DNA from 2 places in the Allosaccharopolyspora coralli genome. Region 2 is predicted to be linked to the other one. Evidence: riboswitches for the same ligand, from Rfam matches in the RefSeq annotation. Region 2 holds a riboswitch; the other holds the start of a gene.
What was found. Region 2 has a riboswitch for cobalamin ahead of metE (5-methyltetrahydropteroyltriglutamate--homocysteine S-methyltransferase). Riboswitches for the same ligand answer to the same signal wherever they lie in the genome.
Positions count from the first base shown of each region.

Region 1 (4,085 bases), 830 kb from region 2:
AGGTAGCCGGGTTCCTGCGCGAGCGCGCGGGCGATCTGGGTGAGTTGGCGTTCGCCGCCGGAAAGACTGTGCCACCGGCGGTCCGCGAACTCGGTGAGGCCAGTGCGCCGTAGCGCCTCCGACACGGTCGCCTGGTCGCCGTCGGTGGCGCCCGCCCACTCGCTGCGGTGCGGAATCCGCCCCAGCCCGACCACGTCCGCGACCGTCAGGTCGATCTCCGTCGACACCTGCTGTTCCACCACCGCGACGGTGCGGGCGAGTTCCTTGCGGCGCCACGATTCCAACGGCCGGTCGAGCACCGACACCGAGCCTGCGCTGGGGGTCCGCACACCCGCGAGCAGCCGCAGCAACGACGACTTGCCCGCACCGTTCGGCCCCAGCAGACCCACCGTCGTGCCGGTGTCCACGTGCAGGCTGACTCCGTCCACGACCGTCCGGTTCGCGACGGACCACGAGAGCTCGGAGGCGATCAGGCTCATCCCATGTTCCTTCGACGTGCCAACAAGAGTGCGAACGCGGGGACACCGACGAGAGCCGTGACGACCCCGACCGGCACTTCCTGCGCACCGGCGACGACGACCGACAGGGTGTCGACCCACACCAGCAGCAACGCGCCGAGCACCGCGGTGACCGGCAGCAGCGCCCGGTGTCGGTGCCCGACCAGCAGACGCGCGGCGTGCGGCACCACCAGGCCGACGAACCCGATCGCCCCTGCCGACGACACGATCGTCGCTGTCACCAACGCGGTCGCGGTCAGCAGCAACCACCGCAACCGGAGTACGTCGATCCCCAGCGAGGAGGCCGCGTCCTGGCCGAACGCGAAGGCGTCGAGAGCGTTGGAACGGGACACGCACAGCGCGAGTCCGAGCACGCACACGATGCCCGCCACGGCCACGTCGTCCCACCGTGCCCCGGACAACGAGCCGAGCAGCCAGTTCAGCACACCCCGTGCCTGTTCGGCGTCGGCGGCGGTGATGACGATGTAGGAGGTCACCGCCGAGAACAGTTGTGTTCCGGCGACGCCCGCCAGGATGACTTTCGCCGTGCCACCCCCGGCGAGCCTCGCGAGCGCCATCACGAGCACGAACGCGACCACCGCCCCGGCGAACGCGCCCATCGTGAGGCTCACCGCGCCGGCACCGATCCCGAGGATGAGCACGAGCACCGCGCCGGTGGACGCGCCGCTGGAGACACCGAGCAGGAACGGTTCCGCGAGCGGATTGCGCAGCAGCGACTGCAACACCACACCGCAGACGGCCAGGCCGGCGCCGGAGACGGCAGCCATCAGCGTGCGGGGCAGGCGCAGATTCCACACGATCCCCTGGCCGATGCGGGAGACGCCGGTGTCCACGAAGCCCAGGCGTGCCCCGATCACCTCAAAGACGTCCGGCACGGACAGTGACGCCGGTCCGATCGTGACGACGACGGCGACGGACAGGACCAGGCACGCCATTCCCACGGTCACGAACACCGTCGTGGGGACACGGCGTACCGCTCGCGGCAGCTCCTGCGCGACCGTCATGTCTGGCGGTCGAGTTCGACGAGGCGGTCGGCGAGCGCTTCGATGCCGTCGACGGTGCGGATGCTGACGTTCATCGCCGACCCCGTCATGGGCATCCACCTCTCGGCTCGGACGGCGTCCAGTTGCGACACGGCGGGATCGGTGCGCAGGAACCGCTTCTTCGCTTCGAGCGTGTCGCCTTCGCTGTCCCGGGTCAGATCACCGAGCACGAGCACGTCGGGAGCCCGGCGAAGCACGTCCTCCCAGCCGACCTGCGGCCACATCGATGCCACGTCGGGGTAGGCGTTGCGGACGCCGAGCGTGCGGGTGATGATCCCCGGCGCGCCGGTCGACCCGGCCACGTACGGAGATCCGGTGCGGGCGAACCAGAACAGCACCGAGGTGTTCTCGCGGCCGTCGAGACCGGCGACCTTCGCCTGCGCGGCCTCGACCCGCCCGCGCAGTTCCGTCACCAGCTGCTCACCGCGTTCGGGAACGTCGAAGAGCTGCGCGATCTCCCGGACTTCGCGGTAGATGTCGTCCAGCCCCACTGGTTCGCCGAGCTCGGCTTCCTCCGGGTAGCAGTTCGACGGCGACAGGTAGGTCGGCACACCGAACTCGGCGAACCGTTCGCGCGGCGCGACCCCTCCGTCGGTGTAGATCGCCTGGTAGCCGCCGAGCACCAGGTCGGGTTCGGTGCCGAGAACGGCTTCCAGCGACGGGTTGTTGTCGGCCAGCCGGGGCACGCTGGCGTTGGCCTCCGCAAGATGCGGCGCGACCGGGTCGGTCCAGGTCGCCGTACCGACCATGCGGTCCTCGAGGCCGAGGGAGAGCATGATCTCTGTCTGCTGCTGGTTCAGACTCACCGCACGTCGCGGAGGACCGTCCACCGACACGGGAACACCACAGTTGTCCGCGATGTCCGGAGGTCCGGCCGGGCCGCCGGTGGGGCCGGAACATGCGGTGACCGCGAGGAGGCCCGCGGTGATCGCGGTGGCAGCGCCGCTGGTGAGTAGACGCGTCGAACGCGGTGTGGACATTCGCATCGGAGCCCTTCGGTCGGGGCCCGGACGCGGGGCCCGCTGGGACACGGCCGGTGCTCGGGGCGACCGGGAGCCAGCAGGTCTTCGGGCTCGGGCTCGAAGAGCGCGGGAACCTTCCCGGGCACCCGCCCAGTGGTCACCGTCGACACGCGACGCCTCCCGCGCTCGTCGCCCCTACCGCTGCGCGTCAGCTCCGGACTTCGACCGGATTCCCTGGCCGGTGGGCACGACTGGCTCGCGACGAGCCTAACAACCCGGCCGTGGTGGCCGAGATCACGGCGTCGCGCGCGAGGCGAACGGCACTTTCGCCTCGTCTCGTGAGGCGAAAGTGCCGTTCGCCTCACGAGTGAGAGAGTTCTTACCCGCTGAGGGCTTGGCGGTGGGAGGTGGCGAGGTCGACGTAGTGCCGGGCGGAGGCGCGGATCATCTCCTGCTCGTCGCCGGTCAGCTCGCGACGCACCTTGCCAGGAGTGCCCGCCACCAACGAGCCGGGCGGAATCTCGACGCCTTCGAGCACGACGGCACCGGCGGCGACGAGGCTGCCGCTGCCGATCTTCGCGCCGTTGAGGACCACCGAGCCCATCCCGATGAGCACCTCGTCCTCGATCGTGCAGCCGTGGACGACGGCCCGATGCCCGATGGTCACATCGTTGCCCACGACGGCCGGGAACCCTTCGTCGGCGTGCATCACCACGCCGTCCTGCACATTGCTGCGGGCACCGACCGAGATGTCGGCGACGTCGCCGCGCAGCACGGTGGTGTACCAGACGTTGGCCTGCGTCGCGAGGCGCACACGGCCGATGAGGCTGGACCCCGGCGCGGCCCACGCGCCGTCGTCGAGCTGCGGCGTGTGCTCACCGAAGGTCAGGGTGAACGGCCCGGTGCGTGCGTCGGTCACGGATCCTCCTCGTGCGTGGTCCACTCCGGGTACCTTACGTCTCCGCTCCGAGTTCCGTCCCGCAGCCGACAGTGCGAGCCGGTGGCACGTACCCGCGAACGGCTCGCAGGGCACCGGCGTTCCACTGTGGAGCGGCCGCCACACCGGCCGAACATGCTGGTGAGAAGCGTTCCTTCTCGTAGACTGAGCATCCTGACGGACTGGGCTGTCGTCGTGTCTTGCCAGCGGAACCGCTGAGGTTCCTCGACCCGACCACCGAGCAAGACCTTCGCTGATGAGTTCTCCAGGTGGCGCGACGGAGGTGGTGATCCTGTTCGAGCAGGCGACACTCGCGCAGCAACCGGTGTTCGTGCCCTACGGCGGCACGCACTGGGCGGTCCTCGCGCTCGGAGCCGGGGGAGCGGTGTTCCTGATCGCGCTCGGACGCAGGCACCGTGGGCGCGACACCGCGCGCGTCGTGAGCCGCGGGTTCGCCGTCGTCCTGGTCGCGTTCCAACTCCCGTTCCAGGTCCGCGCGCTCACACCCGCCCAGTGGGACCTGTACGAGTCGCTGCCGTTCCAGCTCAGCGACCTCGCGTGGATCGTCGCCGCCTACGCCTTGTGGTCGCACCGGTGGTGGGCGTTCGCGCTGACCTACTACTGG
Region 1 covers NZ_CP045929.1:3,005,817-3,009,901, reverse strand. The annotation lists gene GIY23_RS14170 (ABC transporter ATP-binding protein) at 1-479, opposite strand, end outside; gene GIY23_RS14165 (FecCD family ABC transporter permease) at 476-1,522, opposite strand; gene GIY23_RS14160 (ABC transporter substrate-binding protein) at 1,519-2,541, opposite strand; cobalamin riboswitch at 2,603-2,794, opposite strand; gene GIY23_RS14155 (gamma carbonic anhydrase family protein) at 2,903-3,442, opposite strand; gene GIY23_RS14150 (YwaF family protein) at 3,717-4,085, shown strand, end outside.
Region 1: it holds a riboswitch for cobalamin, as region 2 does, so the genes downstream of both, GIY23_RS14160 (ABC transporter substrate-binding protein) here and metE (5-methyltetrahydropteroyltriglutamate--homocysteine S-methyltransferase) in region 2, are expected to answer to the same signal.

Region 2 (4,085 bases):
TGAACGACCGCATGCCGATCTTCTGGTCCTCGGTGGCGAACCCGGCCGTGAACAGGTGCGTCTCCATCTTCAGGCCGGTGTCCAGGTCGACGTCGAGCCCGCCGTCGATCGCGGCCTTCGCCGCCGCCAGCGCACGAGCGGGCCCCTTCGCGAACGGGGCGACCCACTGCTGTGCGGCCGAGAAGACCGCGCCCGGCTCGACGAGCTCGTCGACCATGCCGATCGCGAGCGCCTCGTCGGCCTCGACGAACCGGCCGGTGTAGATGATGTCCTTCGCCTTGCTCGGACCGACCAGGCGCGCGAGCCGCTGTGTTCCGCCGGCCCCAGGGATCACGCCGAGCAGAATCTCGGGCTGGCCGACTCGCGCGTCGTTCGTCGCGATGCGGCGGTCGCAGGCCAGCGCCAGCTCCATCCCGCCGCCGAGCGCGTAGCCGGCGATCGCGGCCACCGTCGGTTTCGGGATCGCCGCGACCGCACTGACCGCGTGCGAGAGGCCGCGCTGTTCCTTGACGGCCATGTCGGTAGCGGACTTGTCGGCCATCTCCTTGATGTCGGCGCCCGCGGCGAAGACCTTCTCGCCGCCGTAGACGATGACCGCCCGCACGTCGTCCCGTTCGGCGGCCTCGACCGCCACCTCGCGCAACTCCTGCTCGATCTGCTGGTTCAACGCGTTCATCTTCGGACGATCGAGCCTGATCGTGCCGATTCCGCCCTCGACCTCGAGCCTGACGAACTCACCCACGAAAGCACCCTCCTCGTTGACACGGTGTCGAGCCGAAGGCTACCCACACCGCCCCGTGCCTCGCCTACGACGTGACTCGCCTGCGCGCGAAGTACCGGTCGCCGCTGCGAGTGAGTTCCAGGTCTTGATCGAAGGTCTTCGACAGGTTGTCCTCGGTGAGCACGTCGTCGAGCAGTCCTTGCGCGACGACCGCACCCTCGCGCAGCAGCAGCGCGTGCGTGAACCCCGGCGGGATCTCCTCGACATGATGGGTGACCAGCACCGACGCGGGCGCGTCCGGGTCCATCGCCAACGCCGCCAGCCGGGCGACGAGATCCTCCCGGCCGCCCAGGTCGAGTCCCGCGGCGGGCTCGTCCAGCAGCAGCAGCTCCGGGTCGGTCATCATCGCCCTGGCGATGACGACCCGTTTGCGCTCGCCTTCCGAGAGCGTGCCGAACGTGCGTTCGGCCAGATGCGCGACACCGAGCAGTTCGAGCAGTTCGAGCGCACGGTCGGTGTCGAGGTCGTCGTACTCCTCGCGCCAGCGGCCCATCACGGAGTACCCGGCGCTGACGACGACGTCGCGCACGACCTCGTCGGTCGGGACGCGCTGTGCGGTCGCCGCGGAGCTGAAGCCGATCCGGGGGCGCAGTTCGAAGACGTCGGTGCGGCCCAGCGTCTCGTCGAGGATCCCGACGATGCCCGCGGTCGGATGCATCTCGGCGCCGGCGAGCTTGAGCATGGTCGTCTTGCCCGCGCCGTTGGGACCGAGCACGACCCAGCGCTCGTCGAGCTCCACCGCCCAGTCGACGTCGGCGAGCAGTGCGGTCGAGCCCCGCCGGACGGTGACCCCGCTCATCCGGATGACCTGGTCCTCCACGTCTACCTCCCGCCGCACGACCGGGCCGCTCGGTGCCGCCGCGTGCCCGCCGATGATGTCCGATCCGGGCTCGCCGCCCGCGTCGCACCCATTGTCGCGGTTCCCCCCTTCCGGCCGGCGGGGTGGGGCATGACAGCAAGGGAACATTCCTGTCACCGGTGCACGGAAAGTTCCCTTGCTGTCATCCCGCCCACCTCGCCCAGGGTGAGCAGCGTGACAGTAGGGGAACTGTCGGTCATCCGTGACAGGAAAGTTCCCTTCCTGTCACCGGCCCCGACCGGCTGCTTCGCCGGGTGGGCGGGTGCGATGAAGGGAACCTTACGGTCATGTGTGCGCGGAATGTTCCCTTGCTGTCACCCGCTCCGCGGTTGTGTTCCGGCGCCGCGTCGGTAGTGTCTGCTGGTGCTGATGGTTCGTCGCCACGTCACGGGCACCGAACGCCACGGGGCGCGAGGCGACGAGGCAAGAGGGAACCCGGTGCGAGTCCGGGACTGCCCCGCAGCGGTGAGTGGGAACGACCGTCGTCGCGTCCGCGGAAGGACACGGCACTGGGAGCCGCAACGGCCCTGGGAAGCCGACGACCAGTAGGCCGTCCCGTCAGGGACCTGCCCGCGAGTCCGAAGACCTGCCATCGGTGCGCACCCGGACGGGTGCGCTGTCCGGGGCCTCGTGGGTGGGCCGGGCGGACGTACGGGTCGTCGCCGCGATCCGCGCCGCGCGTCACCTCCTGCCTTCCCCGGACTCGTCCTTGTCGTCGAGCTCGCGAGGAGAGAGCTGTGACCATTGGATCGACCGTGCTCGGATACCCCCGGATCGGCCCGCGCCGCGAACTCAAGCGCGCGTTGGAGAGCTACTGGGCCGACCGCTCGAGCGAGTCGGAACTGCGTGAGGTCGCGAAGACGCTGCGCACCGACTCGTTGCGGGAGTTGCGCGACGCCGGGCTGAACACGATCCCGGGAAGTTTCTCCTACTACGACCAGGTCCTCGATGCCGCCGTCGTGTTCGGCGCGGTACCGCAGCGCTACCGGGACCTCGGCTTGAACCCGCTGGACACGTACTTCGCGATGGCGCGCGGCGTGGCCTCGACCGCACCGTGGGAGATGACGAAGTGGTTCGACACGAACTACCACTACCTCGTCCCGGAGATCGGGCCGGAGACGTCGTTCGCGCTCACCGACCGCACGCCACTGGAGCACTACCGGGAAGCCGCGGAACTCGGCGTCACCACTCGGCCGGTGCTGGTGGGGCCGGTGACGTTCCTGCTGCTGTCGAAGGCCTCGGAGCAGGCGGGTGAGCGGTTCCGGCCGCTGGAGCGGTTGGATGACCTCGTCACCGAGTACGCGACGCTACTCGGCGAGCTGCATCGGGCCGGTGTCGAGTGGGTCCAGCTCGACGAACCGGCGCTGTCCGCCGACCGCACGCAGACGGAACTGGAGCAGTTCCGTGCCGCCTACCGGAAGCTGGGTGCGCTGACCGAACGTCCGAAGATCTTCGTGCCGACCTACTTCGGACCGGTCGGTGAGGCACTGTCCGCACTCGCGTCGGCGCCGGTGGAGGGAGTCGGGGTCGATCTCGTCGCCGGACAGTCCACTGCCGACTCACTCGCGACCGCGACGGAGCTGCGGGACAAAACCCTGGTCGCCGGGGTCGTCGACGGCCGCAACGTGTGGCGCACCGACCTCGACGCGGCTCTGGGCACGGCGGCCACACTGCTCGGTTCCGCAGCCGAAGTCGCGGTGAGCACCTCGTGCTCGCTGCTGCACGTGCCCTACGACCTGGAGCTGGAGACGTCGCTGGACCCGCAGGTCGCCTCCTGGCTGGCGTTCGCGAAACAGAAGGTCGCCGAGGTCGTCACGGTCGAGACCGCGCTCCGCGACGGTCGCGAGGCGGTGTCGGCAGAGCTGGACCACGCTCGGAAGGCCGTGGAAGACCGGAAGAACTCACCGCGCCTGCGCGACGACACGGTCCGCTCCCGGACGGGCTCGCTCACCGAGTCGGACGTGCGACGGTCCGCCTACGAGACACGGCGCACGGCTCAGCAGAACGCGTTGAAGCTACCGGTGCTGCCGACCACCACGATCGGGTCCTTCCCGCAGACCAGCGAGGTCCGCAAGGCACGCGCCGCGCTGCGCAACGGCACTATCGCGGCTGCCGACTACCGTCAGCGCATGCTCGACGAGATCGAACGGGTGATCACGCTCCAGGAGGACCTGGGACTGGACGTGCTGGTGCACGGCGAGCCGGAACGCAACGACATGGTGCAGTACTTCTCCGAGTACCTCGCCGGGTTCGCTTCCACCGACAACGGGTGGGTGCAGTCGTACGGGTCGCGCTGCGTGCGACCGCCGATCCTGTTCGGCGACGTGTCGCGGCCGAATTCCATGACCGTGGAATGGGCGAGGGCGGCCCAGAAGTTCACCGCCAAGCCGGTCAAGGGCATGCTCACCGGCCCGGTGACGATCCTGGCGTGGTCGTTCGTCCGCG
Region 2 covers NZ_CP045929.1:3,834,724-3,838,808, forward strand. The annotation lists gene GIY23_RS17845 (enoyl-CoA hydratase/isomerase family protein) at 1-742, opposite strand, end outside; gene GIY23_RS17850 (ABC transporter ATP-binding protein) at 807-1,580, opposite strand; cobalamin riboswitch at 1,994-2,248, shown strand; gene metE (5-methyltetrahydropteroyltriglutamate--homocysteine S-methyltransferase) at 2,378-4,085, shown strand, end outside.